One region of the Vreelandella sp. L-25 genome, then DNA from elsewhere that is predicted to be linked to it. Evidence: predicted binding sites of a transcription regulator. Region 1 holds the regulator's gene; each other region holds the start of a gene.
The links. Region 1 encodes FliA, which starts transcription of late flagellar genes. Its sites were predicted from a motif close to CTAAAGTTNNNNNNNNNNCNGCCGATA; they were not measured.
Positions count from the first base shown of each region.

Region 2: the regulator FliA is predicted to act here: its motif matches at 4,029-4,055, upstream of fliD (flagellar filament capping protein FliD).
Region 3: the regulator FliA is predicted to act here: its motif matches at 4,041-4,067, upstream of AC13CN_RS11730 (DUF4019 domain-containing protein).

Region 1 covers NZ_JBSXNH010000058.1:49,271-55,270, forward strand. Annotated here, with positions in the region: gene flhF (flagellar biosynthesis GTPase FlhF) at 1-1,325, shown strand, start outside; gene AC13CN_RS06845 (hypothetical protein) at 1,322-1,921, shown strand; gene AC13CN_RS06850 (flagellar protein FlhE) at 1,961-2,443, shown strand; gene AC13CN_RS06855 (RNA polymerase sigma factor FliA) at 2,470-3,171, shown strand; gene AC13CN_RS06860 (motility protein A) at 3,211-4,026, shown strand; gene AC13CN_RS06865 (OmpA/MotB family protein) at 4,031-4,702, shown strand; gene AC13CN_RS06870 (hypothetical protein) at 4,846-5,436, opposite strand; gene AC13CN_RS06875 (adenosylcobalamin-dependent ribonucleoside-diphosphate reductase) at 5,631-6,000, shown strand, end outside.
Region 2 covers NZ_JBSXNH010000011.1:3,607-9,606, forward strand. Annotated here, with positions in the region: gene AC13CN_RS00335 (flagellin N-terminal helical domain-containing protein) at 1-670, opposite strand, end outside; gene fliD (flagellar filament capping protein FliD) at 985-1,959, opposite strand; gene AC13CN_RS00345 (flagellar cap protein FliD N-terminal domain-containing protein) at 1,928-2,386, opposite strand; gene fliD (flagellar filament capping protein FliD) at 2,597-3,946, opposite strand; gene AC13CN_RS00355 (UDP-glucose dehydrogenase family protein) at 4,124-5,446, opposite strand; gene AC13CN_RS00360 (hypothetical protein) at 5,612-5,932, shown strand.
Region 3 covers NZ_JBSXNH010000070.1:2,121-8,120, reverse strand. Annotated here, with positions in the region: gene AC13CN_RS11750 (glutaminase) at 132-1,052, shown strand; gene AC13CN_RS11745 (methylated-DNA--[protein]-cysteine S-methyltransferase) at 1,049-1,903, opposite strand; gene AC13CN_RS11740 (DUF1206 domain-containing protein) at 2,115-2,924, shown strand; gene AC13CN_RS11735 (YqaA family protein) at 2,932-3,534, shown strand; gene AC13CN_RS11730 (DUF4019 domain-containing protein) at 3,585-3,995, opposite strand; gene AC13CN_RS11725 (class I SAM-dependent DNA methyltransferase) at 4,216-4,971, shown strand; gene AC13CN_RS11720 (YehS family protein) at 4,968-5,438, opposite strand; gene AC13CN_RS11715 (hypothetical protein) at 5,448-5,870, opposite strand; partial or broken gene AC13CN_RS11710 (DEAD/DEAH box helicase) at 5,964-6,000, shown strand, end outside.

The sequences.
Region 1 (6,000 bases):
TGCGTCTGGTGCTGTTGCTCAACGCCGCCAGTCAGCCGGAAACGCTAGAAGAAGTCGTATTGCGCTACCGCCAAGCGGCGAGAGCTGCAGGTGCCGAGTTAGACGACTGTATCATCACGAAGCAAGACGAAGCTGGGCGGCTTGCGCCGGTATTAGACATCGTCATGCGCCACGGTATGAGGGTGCTGTTTGGCTCCTATGGCCAGCAGGTGCCAGAAGATATGGTGGTCGCGACACCACCCGCACTGATTGATCAAGCACTGTCGGCCAACGTTTCGAGTAGCGCGCGTGCTGAAACAGCCCCACTCAGCTTGCCACGCTGGTCGCGGGATGTGTTAGGGCAGGGGCGCAGGCTCTCCTCGGTGTTAACCCGCTTGCGTCAGCGTGTCGTCGATTTTCACCGCTTGGAAGCCGCCTGGGACATCGCAGCGTTGCCGGGGGTGATACAAGACCAGCGCCTAGATGAGCTGTTAGCCGGAGCCTCCACCACTCGTGACGCGTTAGGGGTGGTTTGGTCGCCCCGCCGCAACGAGCGAGGTTGTGACTGGTCGATGCCAGATGTTGCCTTGAATGAGCAAGGTGCTTGGCTGGCACTGACTCGCCTTCAGCACCGTCAGCTAGCGGGCTGGCAGCCACGTTTGGTGCGTTGTGCAGGAGATGTTGCGGTTCATCTGCTGCCTACCCTGCCAGACGCTGAGGCGCTGGCTTGGCTAAACGCTCAGCATCTGACGTGGGTCAGCATGGTGCCCGCGAGCCAGCGGGTATACTGCCAGGGCGAGCGCTATACCCTGCGTTCCCTGTTCCAAGAAAGCACCTTAACCCATAGCGTGGGCATCCGTTTCCGCGGGCAAAGCATGCAGCTTTCCAGCGCCTATGTTGAAGCGCAGGACGTATCAGGTAACCCCGTATTGGCGTGGGTCGGTGAGGTAAGCGACCCTGAAAGCACTAAGCGAATCGTGCGCCGCTACTGGCTAACGCCTGCACGTTTGGGCAGCGATGTGTTAACGCTTTTAATCACTCAACTGCAGAGTGACGGACTGGCATCGCTCACCAAGCGTGCTTGGCAGCAGCTTAAAGAGGCCGATGGGGGTGATGTCAGCAGCGAGCTGCGCCTGCTGATGGCCAGCGGCGCGGCTGCAGTAGCTGGCCATCTAGATATCGTTGACGATGAGGACGCTCAGGCCCTGCGAGCCGATTTGCTGCGCTTGTTAGGAACCCAGCGCAAGCGGCGTGATACGGCACTGCTTGATGCATTAGTACACGTTCTGATGGCGCGCGATGCCATTCGTCAGCTAGGTAGCGTCAGTCGTGAGGGCGTGGTATGAGTGGCCAGGATCAGGCGGCTGGCCTGCGCAAATGGGCCGATTTACAGCGCCAGCAGCGCGGTGCTGATGAAGTCGGCCATAACGTGGAAAGTGACGAGACAGTGCCTGCCGCACCCGTTAACGAAGAGGAAGCCGCCGCGTATACCCAGGAGGCCATGGCACCGACGGTAGCTGCTGCTGCCGAGCCTGCCACCGTGGCGCCTCCAAGACCGAAAAAAACGTTAGTGGTAGTAGGCTTACCTCATGCTGGCGCAGCGCAGGTGGACAAAGTGCGAGGTCGGCTGGGGCAATGGTCGGCCCTTGGGAGGCAATGGGCAGGTGACCCACAGGATTGGGATGTTCATATTGTCATGCCTGACAGCGCCTCGCTGACTGACTTAGCCGAGCGTTACTCACGCTGGGCGTTGTGGATCAACAGTGATGCTGACGCCTTTGCCACCATGTACCGAGTGTTGCGCCAATTACGCGAGCATGGTGGTCCGCGGCGTCTTCTAGCCCTTCATGAACCCCACCTGCCGCGCCGGGGGTTGCTGGATAATTTGGGCAATGCTTCCGCTCGTTATTTAGATATTGAGCTTCTGCTGCTGGCGCGCTAGCGGCGGGCCAGGGTGCATGTGTCGCTCAAGGGGAGAGTTATGCAGAGTTTGGCGAGTTGGGTAAGTAACGCTAAGCAGATGGCTATTGAGGCGTTGATAAAACCTGCAAAGTTGTTAACAGTAAGAAAAATGGGCTGTTTAGGGCTAGTAGCAGGGTTATGGCTTTTCGCGTTGAATACGCAGGCCGCAACCGGCAGTTGGAGCAGCCAAGTGCCTAGTGTGATGGTAGCAATGAGCGACCGTACCAGCAGCAGCCAGGCGATAACCCCGCCAGCGGGCGTCCCACTGCGTAATGCTGTGCTGTCGCGAATTCAATGGCGCTTTGAATCACCGCCGGGAACGCCTGTGAACGCTTGGCTATGTCATCCTGAACGCTGTGTTGCACTATCAGGCATGCGCGGTAGCACGACCGCTCTATCGGGAATGTTGGCGAGCGCACCGCTGTACTTTCGGTTTACGCTGCAGCCAGGGCAACGCCCTGTGCGAGTACAGGGGTTACAAGTGATCGTGAACTATCAGTAAAGGTTGTTAAGCCGCGAGGCACGAGGATGTATACAGCACAAGGCAGGATCAAACAGAGTGAGCTGTTAACTCAATACATGCCACTGGTGAGACGTCAGGCCTTAACGCTGCAGGTAAGGTTGCCCGCGAGTATTGAGCTGGATGATCTGATCCAGGCGGGTATGGTGGGCTTGTTAGAGGCATTAGGGCGCTTTGATGCTGCCCAAGGAGCAACATTTGCTACCTTTGCAAGCCAGCGCATCCGTGGCGCGATGATGGACGAGCTGCGCACTCGTGACTGGCTGCCCCGCAGCGTACGCCGCTCGGCACGGGCGGTAGATGATGCTGTGCGTCGTTTAGAGCAGCAGCTGGGGCGCCCCCCGGAAGAGGGGGAGATTGCCCGTGAACTGGAGATGCCGCTAAGTGATTACCAGCAACTGCTCAACGATACCAATAGCGGGAAATTATTGCCGTTCGAAGAGCTCATTGCGGATGGCGGCGAGCCTGCGGGGGACGACACTCACCGACAGCCGTTTGAACAATTATTGGATGAACAGCAGCGGCAAACGCTGATCGACGCCATTGAAGCACTGCCCGAGCGCGAGAAGCTGCTAATGGCGCTGTATTACCAAGAAGAGATGAATCTAAAAGAAGTGGGCGCTGTGCTCGGTGTCACCGAATCACGGGTTTCACAGCTTCACAGCCAGGCGGTGAGTCGGCTGCGTGCTCGCCTACATGAGACTAATTAATCCTCTCACTCACTAACCATAACCGGCGAGGAGCCGTTGATGAATCCATCTACGCTGATCGGTATATTTGCCAGCATGCTGTTGTTGGTAAGCGTTTTATTTTTTACCGCAGAGTCTCCCGAGAGCTTTATTAACTTACCGGGGCTTGCCATTGTGGTCACTGGCACGCTGGCGGCCACGTTTATCAGCTATCCGCTGAAAGAAGTGCTGCGTGTGGTGCGTCTGGTTGGTTTAGTTTTCCGCCGTGAAAACACCTATGTGCGAGATGACATCAATGAGTTGGTTTCCATGTCGCGCCTTTGGTTTAAGGGGGATGTTAGAGCGGTTGAGAAAGAACTGGAACATACCCGTAATCCGTTTTTGCGCACCGGTATTCAACTGGTCATTGCGAATACAAAAGAGGATGAAATCTTCGACATGCTGCGCTGGCGTATTGCGCGGCTGAAAGCCCGCGAGCATGCTGAAGCCCAAATTTTCCGCACCATGGCCACCTATGCACCGGCCTTTGGCATGATTGGTACTTTGGTAGGCTTGGTCAACATGCTCGAAGTGATGGATGCGGGTGACCTGGAAGTAATTGGGCCCCGGATGGCAGTGGCGCTGTTGACTACTTTCTATGGCATCCTGTTGGCCAATTTGGTGTTTAAACCGATTGCCGTGAAGCTAGAGCGGCGTACGGAAGAGCGCCTTATCACTATGAACATGGTGCTGGAAGGCATTTCGCTAATTACCAAGCGCCGTCTGCCATCGTTTATTGAAGAGACGCTTAACTCCTTCGTAGCGAATTACCACGACGAAATTCGTGACTCGAACGTTAAGCCTCGGCCCGATATGGGTTCCGCATTAAAAGGGTAGCGCCATGCTCGACCGCGACTCACGGCATGCTTTGGAGCTTCCCGCCGAAGTGGGGGAGAGTGACGAGAGCTGGCTGACCAGTTACCTGGATGTATTGACGCTGCTGATTACCCTGTTTGTACTGCTGTTGGCGCTTACGCCATCCGGCGGTGGCGAAGGGAGTGAAAGCAGTATCATGGATCCCTCGAATGCCGTTACGTCACTGCCATTGGCTAGCCTAGCCACAGGAATACTTCCCCGCCACGATGGCTTACATCCCCAAATGGCAGGGCTTGATATCCCTGGAGTGAGTGTCTCCCAGGGGCAAGAGGGCGTTACGCTACGTATTGACGATAGCCTTTTATTTCCCAGTGGCAATGATGTGCTAACGCCCCAGGGGCAAGTTGTGTTAGAACGGCTCTCTCCGGTGCTACAGGCTTTTGATGGTCAAATTTCCGTTGAGGGCCACACCGATAATGTGCCGATCGCGACCGCTCGGTTTCCGTCTAACTGGGAACTCTCAGTGGGACGAGCTATCGCAGTGGTACGCCAGTTAGAGCGGCAAGGTATTGCCATTTCACGTATGCGGGCCGTCGGCTATGCCGACACCCAACCCATGGAAAGTAATGCTACTGCGGAAGGGCGAGCTGCCAACCGACGCGTTGAGCTGTTGCTGAAGCAACAGGTCAAGGGGTAAAGAGATATCTCGAGGCTATCTTCGTGTCGAAGCATCATTCGCTACTGACAGCTGTAAAACGCTGATGGCCCGGGCCGATGCCGCTATGTATCAAGCCAAGCACAGCGGCCGTAATCGAGTAGAGGTTGCGGAAGAGCGTGCGCTTAACCCGGAGGAGCAGGTGCCTCTGTGATAGAGGCGCCGCTACACAGCGACTGCATGCGTTGAATGGCATCGCCAGCACCTTCCAAACTAAAGGTCATGTACCACGGTTCCTGCTCACCCTGGTCAAATCCTAAAAACAGCTGCTCGCCCGACTGCATCTCAGCGATCAGCGTCTCCATATCGCTCAAATAAAAATGGGCATAAAAGCCGTCATCGCCCCGCTCGGTAATAAACTCCGCCATGGTATCGACAATCGGGTTGTCACCAATCCGCAGCCGAGTGGGTACCAGATTCACCGCTCGGCTCTCACCCTGCTGCTGCGCTAGGGTGACGCGCATCTCCAGCCACGGTAAATCACAGACTCCTTGAGTAGCATTTATGCTTAGCGTGGCATCGGAGTAGCTGTGGGTCTCTACAGCACGAAAGTGGCGCTCTTCTCCTAGGGTCAGCGCCATGGATTGCCAGTGCCCATGGGTAGCCACTGTTTCCACATTAAATGTAGCGGCCAATGAAAGGGGAGCTGTGACAAGCAGCATGGCGGTGACGGCGAAAGTTGATGTTTTCAGGAAGTTCATAGGTCGTATCGTCATCGAAAACTTTAAGCCTATAGCGTGTTGGGAATAAGCAAAAGGGCAAGGTGCTGATTTTTCTATATCTAGTGTTGTTGGCATCAAAAAAACGGCCCATATAGTAGAAATTCGGGGCTATACTCCCCTACGATGCCGCGTATAATCGGCCCGTTTTTTAGCGCGATCGCTACCCATCGTGAAGGAGTTTCGTGAACATGAGTACCGCAGCCAAGGCGATGAAGACATCCAGTGAAGTCCCTATGCAGGCTCCATCTAGGGAAATCTGGGATGCCAAATATCGGTTAAAAGATCGTCATGGCCAACCGGTGGATCAAGATGTCGCAGCGACCTTTGAGCGCGTGGCCCGGGCCCTAGCTGCCGTAGAGGGTGAAAAGGCCGATGAGTGGCTACCCAAATTTCGCTGGGCGCTGGAAAATGGTGCTATTCCCGCTGGGCGAATTCTCTCTAATGCGGGAGCCGAAGCCTACAAGCCCGCCGTCAGTCTGATTAATTGCACCGTTTCTCGCACTATTCGTGACTCTATGCGCGATATCCTCGACTCCGTGGTCGATGCGGGTATGACAT
Region 2 (6,000 bases), on a different contig from region 1:
CACCAAGCACCTGAGAACCTGTCAGCGCCGTGTTATCGGTAGTCAGCGTGTAGTCAGCATTGTTAACACCACCAGTTGCGATACGACCGCCAGCCTGAGCCTGAAGATCAGACTCTTTTGCTTTCGCGTTTTCAGAAGCAGCACCATCGACGTTAAAACCTTGCAGACCGAGGGTTTCACGGGTGATTTGCTTCAGATTAACTGTGATGGCTTCACCGTCGTTGGCGCCCACTTGAATCTTGAATTCTTGGTCGCTTGCCAGCACTTTGGTGCCATTAAAGTCGGTTTCTTCAGAAATACGGTCGATTTCGTTCAAGCGCTGGCCGATTTCTGCTTGGATGGACTCAAGGTCTTCGGTGGAGTTAGTGGCATTTTGTGCCTGCACGCTCAGCTCACGAATACGCTGCAGGTTATCGTTGACCTGATTCAGGGCGCCTTCGGCAGTCTGGGCAACGGAGATACCGTCATTGGCATTACGCTGCGCCTGTGCCAGACCGGTGATTTGAGCCGTCATGCGGTTCGCAATGGCCTGACCCGCCGCATCATCCTTGGCGCTGTTGATACGCAGGCCGGAGGAGAGCCTTTCCATGCTCGTTTGTAATGCGTTCTGGCTCTTGTTTAGGTTCTGCTGACCGATCATCGATGTGATGTTGGTATTGATCACTGACATGGTGTGATTCTCCTTGCGTTAACACTGGCCTTGAAGGCCCGCTTTTCGGCGACATGAAGCGCCGTTGTATTAATTAACGGCCTGATGGGAAGAACCTTTAGGGTGAGTAGTAAAAAATTATGTAATGTTTGGTAACTTAGTGATGACTTTTGGCAACTAGCTGACATCGGTCGCGAGCTAAAGCTGCCTCCCACAGCAGTCACCAACTTCACCACCTACCGTGGCTGCTTTTACCATGGCTCTTTCCACCTTCACCCTGGCTCAGAAGTGAAAAAGCCCCCTTGAAATGGGGGCTAGCGGGCGATTTTTAGCGGCTACCTCTTGCGCCCTAGCTGGGCATCTAGTGCATCAAACTGTTGGGTGAGGTAACTACTCATGCTGTTCATTTGCGCAATCATACTGTCCAACTGCCCGAACTGAGAGCGGTAGCGGCTCATGGTGCGCTCGATGGTCACTTCCATACGCTCAAAACGCTCATCTAGGCTTTTCACCCGGTTTTCAGCACCGCTAATGGCCAGCTTGACCACGCCATTGTTGCTGAGCATTTGGTCGATAGTGGTGGACAGCTTGCCAGCCAGGCCGTTCTCTTTTTTATCACCCGCGAAGAAGTCGCTCAGCGCCTGGGGGTTATTGGCCACCAGGTCGGATAGCTTGTCGTCATCCACTGCCAGCTTACCGTCGCGCTGCAGGGTAATGCCTAGCTGGTTCAGGGTGCCCAGTTCACCACCTTCCACACCACCGGTCAACACGCTGCGTAAGCGGCTTTCAATGGTGCGCACGGTGCTGTCGCCGACCAGCTCGCCTGCGGTTTCGCTGTCGCCGGTAAAGCTGGTGAGTTTGGCAATGGTGCCTTTCAGGTCGTTGAACGCTTTCACGAAGTCGTTGATGGCTTCGCGCTGCTTGAGGGTGTCTCGTTCGACGCTAATGGTACTGGTGGCCGTTTCGCCTTCGGCAATACTCAACTCGGCCAGGTTGAGCGTAACCCCCTGAATGGCCCCTTCGATCTGGTTTTTGGCACTGCTGATGGCAATGCCATTGACGGTTAGCGCGGCATTTTCGCCAGAACGCTTGGTGTCGGCATCTTCGCTAAACGGCCCTGCTACCGTTACCGCGGGGTCCTGGCTGGTATCTACAACGCTGAAGCCTTCAATCGAAGCATCTGCTCCCGTGGCCTTGGAGCTGAGCGCCAGGCGGTAGCCTTCCCCATCGTTGATGATGGTGGCGTTAACACCGGCATCCTTGTGGGCGTTAATGGCGTTACGAATGGCTTCCAGGCTGCTGTTGGGCAATGGCAATATCGACCGAATCCGCGCCGCCAAAATTGAGCCGTATGGCCGTGGCCCCTTGTAGGTCTAGCGCGGCGTTTTTTTCACCCGTGATGCGGTTAGATGCCAGGGTGCCAGAGGTGGCCAACTGAGATACCTCTACCCGGTAGCTACCGGGCAAGGCACTGGCGGAGGTAGTGGCTTTAATGGCATCGCCACGCACGTTCGCGGAAAGGCTTTGGTAGAGCTTCGGGTCGTTGAGTTTCGCTACAGCATCTTGAAAGCTGTTTAGCGATGTTTGCAGCTGCCCGTAGGCAGAAATTTTCGCCTGCTGCTGTTTTTTCTGCAGCGTGATAGGCGCGAGCTTGCCCCGCTCCGCTTCTTGAAGCTGATCCAACAAGCCGGTGAGGTCCAGGCCAGAGCCGACGCCTAGAGAGGTTATTGTCGCCATGCAGATGTTCCTCAATGCAAAAGGCTAAACCCACAATTATTGATACATTGCGCCAGCGGTGGCGTTTCGACTGGATTTAATAGCATTCTTATCGACGGAACAACGGCTAACTTTAGGTCTTTTTTATCACCTAACTCCGAATACCCCATTACCCCAATAAAAACGCCTGCTTATCGCAGGCGCTTTGGAGATAGCTAAACAAAGTTGGTATTATTTTCGGCCTAGCTGTGCACCTAACGCATCAAACTGCTGGGTGAGGTAGCTGCTGGTTTGGTTCATTTGGGCAATCATGCTATCCAACTGGCCAAACTGAGTGCGGTAGCGAGAAATGGTCTGCTCGATGGATTGCTCCATGCGCGTGTAACGCTCGCCCAGCGACTCAACGCGGTTTTCAGCACCAGAAATCGCGCCGGATACCGTACCATTAGTGCCTAGCAACTGCTCGATGGTTTGGTTCACTTGGCCTGCCATACCTTCGTTATCGGCAGCGCCTGCAAAAAAGGCGGAGAGCGCACCCTGATTATTGGCAATGGCGTCGTCTAGCTTGCCGCTATCGATTTCCAGCGTGCCGTCTCGCTGCAGCGAAATACCGATATCCGTTAGCATCGAGAACTGGCCTTCGATACCTCCACCCAACACGCTGCGTAAACGCGACTCCACCGTGCGTACCGCGCTGTCGCCCAGCAGCTCCCCAGCAGCGCCGGTTTCCGCATTAAAGCTGGTGAGTTCGCCAATGGTGCCTTTTAGGTCGTTGTAGGCATCGACAAAGCCGGTTATCGCTTCGCGTACTGCTAGGGTGTTTTGCTCGACTTTCACCGTGCTATCCCCTTCTGCTTGAAGGTTCAGCGTGACGCCTTGAATGGCGCCCTCTACCTGATTAGTAGGGCTGGTAATGGCCACACCGTTGACATTCAATTTCGCATCCTGGCCTGCTTGCGTAAACTCTGATTCCAACTGCCCGCCAAATGCCGCCCCTAGCGTTATGCCTGAGATAGACGCGTCTTCACCGGTTTGCGTAGAGTTGAGTGCTAGCCGGTAATTGTCACCGTCGAAAATGATAGAGGCAGAGACACCACTATCTTCTTTCGCATTAATGGCATCACGCACTTCTTCAAGCGAGCTGTTGGCAGCAATGTCCACCACAACGTCAGCTTGATCAGCGCCTGCAAAATTGAGTGTCAGCGTGGTCGCTTCTGTGGTCAGGGCGGTAGTTGAATCCGGCACGCCTGCGGTTGCCAGGGTGCCCGATGTGGCTAACTGAGTGACGGATACGTTATAGCTACCGGGCTGCGCTTCGCCATTGGCCGTGGCAGTGAATGCTTCACCGCTAACGTTGGTCGAGAGACTCTCATACAGTGTGCTGTCGTTGAGAGCATCCGCTGCGTCCTGAAACGCTGACAGGGCCGTTTGTAGCTGGCCGTAGGCGGAAATTTTGGTTTGCTGAGTTTCCAGTTGTCGCTCGATGGGTTCCAGCTTGCCGCGTTCGGCTTCTTGCAGTTGGTCTAGCAAGCCGTTGAGGTCCAGCCCTGAACCAATACCAAGTGATGAAATGGAAGCCATGCGTACCGTCCCTTTTTCGCGTTGTGCGGCCGTCTTACCGATTTTGCGGCAGCCATTATTCAAGTTAGCTAATTAGTTATTTATTCGGCATTGAGCCTATTAACTTTAACAAATTTATTAGCTCTGGGCTTACCCATTTACCAGAAACAGCAAACCAAAGCTATAAACTTCTGTTTATTAAGACTTTCTACCGACACCCACATAGCAAACACCCGCCTCACTCAACGCGCTGGGTGCGTATAAATTACGCCCATCTACCACTAATTTATTATTTAGCTGGCTTGCTAACCAAGTGAAGTCAACGGTGCGAAACTCCTTCCACTCTGTACAGATGGCCAGTGCATCGGCACCTTTTACTGCCTGTATACGGTCGCCTGCGAGCATCAGGTCGTCACGCTCGCCATACAGCCTTCGGCACTCACCCATCGCTTCCGGGTCGAACGCTTGCACCTTTGCGCCTGCTGCCCACAGGGCTTCCATCAGTGCTCGGCTGGGCGCTTCGCGCATATCATCGGTGCCGGGCTTAAATGCTAGCCCCCAAATAGCAATCACTTTTCCCTCTAAGTTACCGAGGCTCTCTTGCAGTTTTATGTAAAGCGTTTGTTTTTGGCGCTGATTAACGGCTTCTACGGCTTTTAATAATTCCGGCGTGTAACCTAATTGCAAAGCAGCTTGCTCAAGGGCGTGCACATCTTTAGGAAAACAGGAGCCGCCATAACCACAACCAGGGTAAATAAAGTGATAGCCAATACGCGGGTCGCTCCCTATGCCCCGCCGTACGTCTTCAATATCAACCTCTAAGCGCTCCGCTAAATTCGCCATTTCGTTCATAAAGCTGATTTTGGTCGCCAGCATGGCGTTGGCAGCATATTTCGTCAGTTCTGCCGCTCGCACGCTCATAAACATGAGCTTGTCGTGGTTGCGGTTATAGGGAGCGTAGCAGGCTTTCATGCGCTCTTTTACCCGCTCGCTCTCGGTGCCTACGATAATGCGGGCGCCGCGGGTGAAGTCGTCAATGGCAGCGCCTTCTTTCATAAACTCAGGGTTGGAGCACACATCAAAAGGGTGTTCAACCTTACGCTGCTGTAGCACGCGGCTGATGGTGTCGCTGACACGCTCGGCCGTGCCTACCGGTACCGTCGATTTATCAACCACCAGCTTATAGCCCTGCATGTGCTGGCCGATACTTTCCGCGACGCTTAATACGTACTGCAGATCAGCGCTGCCATCTTCGTCTGGCGGGGTGCCCACCGCGATAAACAGCGTGTCGCTTTCGGTTACCGCCTGTGCGGTATCTGTGGTAAATCGCAAACGCCCAGCGGCAACGTTATGCGCTACCAGCTGGCTCAGGCCTGGCTCGAAAATAGGGATCTCACCACGGCTAAGCTGTGCGATGCGGTTAGCATCAATATCCATGCAGATGACCTGATGACCCACATCCGCCAAACACGCACCTGCCACGAGTCCTACATATCCGGTACCAAAAACGCTAATTTGCATAATCAACCAGCTCTAAAAGAAGTCTTGCGAGACTACCACACCTTTTTTGTAATTCAGATGACACGCAAAACCCAGCCCAATACATAGACCTTGGTCTAACACTCCTACTGCTTTACAATGCACTGCAGCACACCCATTTTGCTGCGATTGCAGGAGCAACCCACCATGCCCGCTGAAGCATTATCCCCCGCGACCACTGCTTCCTTCCACGTACAGCGCAGCTTGCGCCACTGCCTTTCTAGCGTAGCGGAACTGCTTTATGAGAGCGGCCATGTGCTTGAAACCATCACCCTGATACAGCGTGGTTTATCGCACCAGGAGTTGATCTCTCTGAGCCATCAGCACCCCCGCTGGGCGCTTTGCCAGCAAGTGTTGGAAGAGAGTGATGCCGCCACTTTTAATGACTATGGCCGTTTTGTGTTAACAGCCATGGGCCGCGAGCTGATATTTGATATGTTTGGGCAGGGAGCCGCAGACTGCGCATAAAAAAGATTCATCGCATTCTGGCGTGAATCAATTGGCCTCCCACGAGTGAGTTGGGCAATAACCCAGTG
Region 3 (6,000 bases), on a different contig from region 1:
CGCGCATTTTGATTAAATCGTGCGCCCTCAGGCTTCACAAGGTGCGTCGTGGAAGGGCCGGATAACAGGCAGACAGCCGAGCTTTTTTCCGCTAGGGTAGCGGCTCCCGCTGCCAAACGACGACGCCCGAGATGCAAGAGTTACTCAACGATATTGCCGCCGAGTTGGCCCAGGAAACCGAGCGCGGCAAAATGGCTGATTACATCCCTCAGCTTGCCCATGTAGACCCCAGCCAGTTTGCCATTAGCCTAGCCACGGTAGAGGGCGAGCGCTTTTCGGCGGGCTGCGCGACCACGCCCTTCTCGATTCAGAGTATTTCCAAGGTATTTACCTTGACCATTGCGCTGGGGAAATGGGGCGATGGACTGTGGTCAAAAGTAGGCCGCGAGCCTTCCGGCGACCCGTTCAACTCCATCGTTCAGCTAGAGCATGAGGGCGGCAAACCGCGCAACCCGTTCATCAATGCCGGGGCCATTGCGGTGGTGGATGCCATTATGATGGGCCACGAACCCAAAGAGACTCTGGCCGAAATTTTGAGCTTTGTGCGCTACATCGCAGACGACAACAGCATCTGTTTTGATCATCAAGTCGCTGCGTCGGAAATGGAGCACAAAGATCGCAACGCTTCGCTAGCCCACTTTATGAAAGCCTTTGGGCGGCTGCGCCACGATGTCGATAAAGTGCTCGGCACCTACTTTCACCAGTGCGCTATCGCCATGAGCAGCGAACAGTTGGCCCACGCCGGGCTGTTTCTGGCCTCCGATGGAGTCAACCGCCCCAGCAACCTGCGGGTGGTATCGCCCCAGCGGGCACGGCGGATCAACTCGCTGATGATGATGTGCGGCCACTACGACGCCTCGGGGGAGTTCGCCTTTCGCGTGGGCCTGCCAGGCAAAAGCGGCGTGGGCGGCGGCATTTTAGCCATCGCGCCGGGGCGCGGTTCGCTGGCGGTATGGTCGCCAGGGTTAGATCGCTATGGCAACAGCCTACTAGGCGCACGGGCGCTGGAGATGTTCGTACAACGCACCGGCTGGTCGGTGTTTGGGCACTAGCCGTGGGCGCTTTCCAACTGTTCAGCGTACTGGGCAGCTTCCCAGGCCTGCACTTTGCGTTTCACATCTAGCCCCCAACGGTAGCCGCCTAGCGCGCCGCTTTGCTGAATCACCCGGTGGCAGGGAATCCACAACGCCACCGGGTTAGCCCCCACTGCATTACCCACCGCCCGCGATGATTTCGGCGCCCCCAGCGCCTGGGCAATATGGGAGTAACTGGCAAGCTGCCCGTCCGGAATCATCAGCAGCGCTCGCCAAACGTTCAGCTGAAAATTGGTGCCGCGTACGTGTAGCGACAGCGCCCCCGGCGCAGCCGTTTTCCCTGGCTCGAACAGCGCATCGACGGCATAGCGGGTCGCCTCTGGCCGGTGGCGCACGGTACTGCGCGGCCACTCAGCGGCGAGCTGAGCCAGCATCTCTGCCTCGGGCGTGGCGGCCAGAAACCCCATTCGGCAAATACCCCTTGGCGTCGCTGCCACCAACACTTCGCCAAACGGCGTGGGATGAATGCCGTAAGCAATCTCCACGCCCTCCCCTTGGCGCTTAAACTCGCCAGGCGTGACCGCTTCCAGTGTCACAAAATGATCGTAAAGCCGCGAGCCACCGCTTAGCCCCAGCGCCTGGGCGGTATCGGCCAGGCTTTGCGCCGAGGCAATGAGCTGTTTACCCCGCGCCAGCGTCAGCGCCTGCAAAAAGCGCTTGGGGCTAACGCCTGCATAGCGGCAAAACAGCCGCTGAAAATGGAACGCGCTCAAATGCACCTGCGCCGCCACCGTCTCCAAACTCGGCTGCTGGGTGGCGTTGGCCACCATAAAGGCCATGGCTTTTTCGATGCGGGCGTAGTCGTTCATTGCTTCTATCTCACGGGTAAGGCTAAGGGATAACGCTCACAGTAGTTCAAGCTTAACCAGCGAAGGCCCCAGGGCCCACCCGAATCTTGCTCAGTTTGCATCCCTTTTATCGCCAAATGCCCAATAAACGCTACGCTGGACATTATCTCCCTACACCCACAGTATGGGCCTCCGGAAGGATCGCCATTGCCATTTACGTCAGGAGGACATCATGGACAGTACCCCCCCGAACCAACGGGATGCGGTAAAACTGTTCGCCCGCTTGGGCTACGCCTCGCGGGGGGTCGTGTATTTACTGGTAGGCGGCTTAGCCGCGCTCGCCGCGTTTGGCCAAGGCGGCCAAACCGAAGGCAGCCGCGGCGCGCTTGAAAGCGTACTAACCGCCCCCTTCGGCAAAGTGCTGCTGGGCGTTATTGCATTGGGGTTAGTGGGCTATGCCGTATGGCGCACGCTGCAAGCCCTTCAGGATACTGATCACCACGGCAGCGGCACTAAAGGGCTGGCGATTCGCGGGGGCTTGCTGGTTAGCGCCGTTACGCATACGTTCTTGGCCTTTTTTGCTGCCAAGCTTGTGGTTCATATCGGCGGCTCTAGCGGCTCAGGAGATGGTTCTGAAAGTGCGGCCAGTTGGCTGATGCAGCAGCCCTTCGGGCGCTGGCTGGTGGCCGCAGTCGGCATTGCGCTGATTGGCGCGGGCATCGCCCATGCCATTAAAGGCTGGAAAGCAAAATTCGACCGCCACTTCTCAATGCCTGCCAAAGTGCAGCGCTGGGCTTACCCAGTATGCCGCTTTGGTTTAGCGGTGCGTGGCTTGGTATTTGTTATGGTTGGCAGCTTCTTTATCCTAGCGGCTTACCAGTTCAACCCTAACCAAGCGGGCGGCACGACCGAAGTGTTCAGCACGTTAAGAGGCCAAGCCTTGGGCCAGTGGCTGCTCGCGTTTGTGGCTGTTGGGCTATTTGCGTTTGGCGTGTATAGCTTATTAACCGCTGTTTACCGCCGTATTAACCCTTCCCTGTAGCGCTCCTATGGCCTTTACATCAACGCGTACAAAGCAGTGGTTTGAGCGTATTAACGGCTCGAAAAATATGTTGTGGCTGCTCGCCACCCTCTCCTTTTTAGAAACCATTATTCTGCCGATTCCCATTGAACTGGTATTAATCCCGCTAATGGCAGTGAACCGGCAGCGCATCTGGGCTATTGCCGCCGTTACCACGCTGGGCTGTTTAGTGGCTTCGATAGTGGGCTACGGCGTGGGCATGGTGCTCTACCAATCCCTCGGCACGTGGTTTATCGAATTTATGGGGATGGAGCAGAGCTATCAGGCGTTTCAAGGCTTCTTTGACCAGTACGGCTTTGCAGCCATTCTCGCCATTGGCATTTTGCCGATTCCGTTTCAGGTGGCGATGATTACCGCCGGGCTCTCGGGCTACCCCATCGCGCTGTTCGCCCTGGCCGCCCTCATCGCCCGCGGGCTGCGTTACTACGGACTAGCATGGCTGGTACACCGTTTTGGGCACCGAGTGGAAAGCATGTGGAAACGCCATGCGCTGAAGACCAGCCTAGCGCTGGGCAGTGTGGTGCTTCTGCTAGTCCTGGGGATGCAGGCACTGGCGGGGCTGATCGTGTAGAAAACACACTAGCCGCCAACGTTGGCGGCTATTGATGGGCGCGAATCACGTTACTGCACGTAGTAGCCGCTCACTCGCCACGTGCCCTCTTCCAGATGTGGCGTGACGACTTCGACCACGCGCTGGTTATTCGTGAACTGGGTTTTAAAAGCGAACTCTTTGTAGTCGTTGCGCGGCGCCCCAGGCATCGAGGTGTACTGCGACATGCGGATGCGCCGCCGCGACTCGACGCTGCCCAAATCGTTGCGGGCCAGCGTCACCACGCGCTGCAGCATGGTGGGAGAAAGCGGCGTCTTCAACAGCGGCGACGACTTTTCCCAAGCCTGCTCATATTCACCTTGATCGATCGCTTCCAGCCAAGCGAGCGCGGCCGCTTCCGCCGCCTCGGTGGTAGACGCCTGTACATAAGAAGTCATCGCCAGGAGCAACGCATAGAGAATGAGAGCAAAGGGTTTTAGCATGGCAGCCTCGTATGGCAATCGAATGTGTCGTGCGACTTTAGTAGTTATCGGACCATCACACAATTTCTTTAATCACATTAACCCTAAAGCGCTAGCCAGGCTGTGAAAGAGTGCAAACTTGATCGCCGCTTGGCCAAGCCACTCCTACGCCTTCTCAAACTCCAACCGCTCGTTTACTATGCGCCTCCTCATTTATGTCAGCCCTCACCATTAGGCCACTATGTCCGTCAACGCGCTCTACACCGACCTGTCTGGCTACTACGATTTGATGTGCGTCGACATCGACTACCTGGCCCAAAGCCACGCCATTCGTCGCCTGCACCAAATTTTTGGTAATGAAGGCAAACGCCATTTGGACTTAGCCTGCGGCACCGGCCCTCACGTGCGTTATTTTCTGGATGCTGGCTACACCAGCAGCGGGTTGGATATTAACCAACCGATGCTGGATATTGCCGCCCAACGCTGCCCAGAGGCGCACTTCTCACTGCAGGATATGAGCAGCTTTGAGGTCGACGAGCCGCTGGATCTCATCACCTGCTTTCTCTACTCCATCCACTACAGCGATGGCCTGGACAAGCTCGGCGACTGCATCGCCAGTGCCCACCGCGCCTTGAACGAGGGCGGCGTGTTCTGCTTCAACGCGGTGGATAAGCAGCGGATCGACAACGCGCTGTTCGTCAAGCACACGGTCCAGCAGGCGGAGGATAGGTTCACTTTCCGCTCCGGGTGGCACTACAGCGGCCAAGGGGAGCGGCAGTCGCTGCGGCTGAGCATCGAAAAGACCACGGCGGAGACAACGAAGGTGTGGTACGACGAGCACCCCATGGTGGCCGTCAGTTTTAGCGAACTCATCGCCCTGCTGGAGCCTACCTTCGAGGTGCACGTGTTTGAGCATGATTACCAGACCATCACGCCCTGGGATAACGTCTCAGGCAATGCGATCTTCGTATGTGTGAAACGCGAGCACCTCGCTTAACCGTTATCGTTGGGGCGAAGCTGCCGCTGAATGCCCATCAGGAAATTACGCAGCATTTGGTCTTTGCACTCGCGGTAATTCTTGTGGCTGGGCTTGCGGAAAAACGCGCTGAGTTCGTGAGGGCTAAGCGGCAGGCCCATCTGATCGAACACTTTTAAAATATCCTCTGCCTTCATGTTCAGCGCGATGCGCAGCTTCTGGAACACCATGTTGTTGTTCAGCTGCGATTCTGGCGCAGGCTGCGGGCCTTCACGCTTGCCGCGCTTAAAGCTGATAAAACCGTTCAAGAACGCGGCCAGCTCGCGGTTCTTCATCGTGACGAAAGCGTCGTCTTCGTCTTTTTTTAGCCACGCGGTGACCTGCGGCTGGGTAACGGGCACTTCTGCCAGCGCGAAGATATCCACGATGGTATTGTCTTTTAAATCAAAGGTGTAGCGGATACGGCGAAAAATATCGTTGTTGGTCAAAATCAGGTCCTAACCGGTAGTTAATGTTGCCAGCAGCTCATCAATTTCTGCTTTAAGTTCGTTATCTTCAATAGTGTGGGCACTGGCCTGGGCCTGCTGCAAGCGTTCAATCGCCGCCTGGTTGTCGCCCAGCTCCACTTGCAGTGCCGCCATGGAAAAACCAATCGAGGCAATGTGGTCGTTCGACTGCTTGGCTACCGCCTTATCCAGCGCTTTTTGGTAGATGGGCAGCGCGTCTTCTAGCTCTTCGGTGAAGTCGGCCAGGGTTTCCCACTGCTCTGGGTGGTCTTTCCCGGTATTCTCGTGCTCGGTGCAGATCGCCTCAAGCTCGGCATACAGCGCTTCAAAAGTGGCGCGGTCATCTTTGGCAGCCGCCTTCATCAGCTTTTCGGCAAGCTCGTACACCGCCTTGTAAATTTTGGTGTTAATCATCGACCACGACTCTGTTCATTCGGAATGGAGACAAAACGCCCTACATGCGTGTGCGTTTAGCGTCATGACAGGATTATACCTGGTTGGGATGGAGGCACGGGCAAAACCGCGGCCTTTGTGCTGCCGTTGC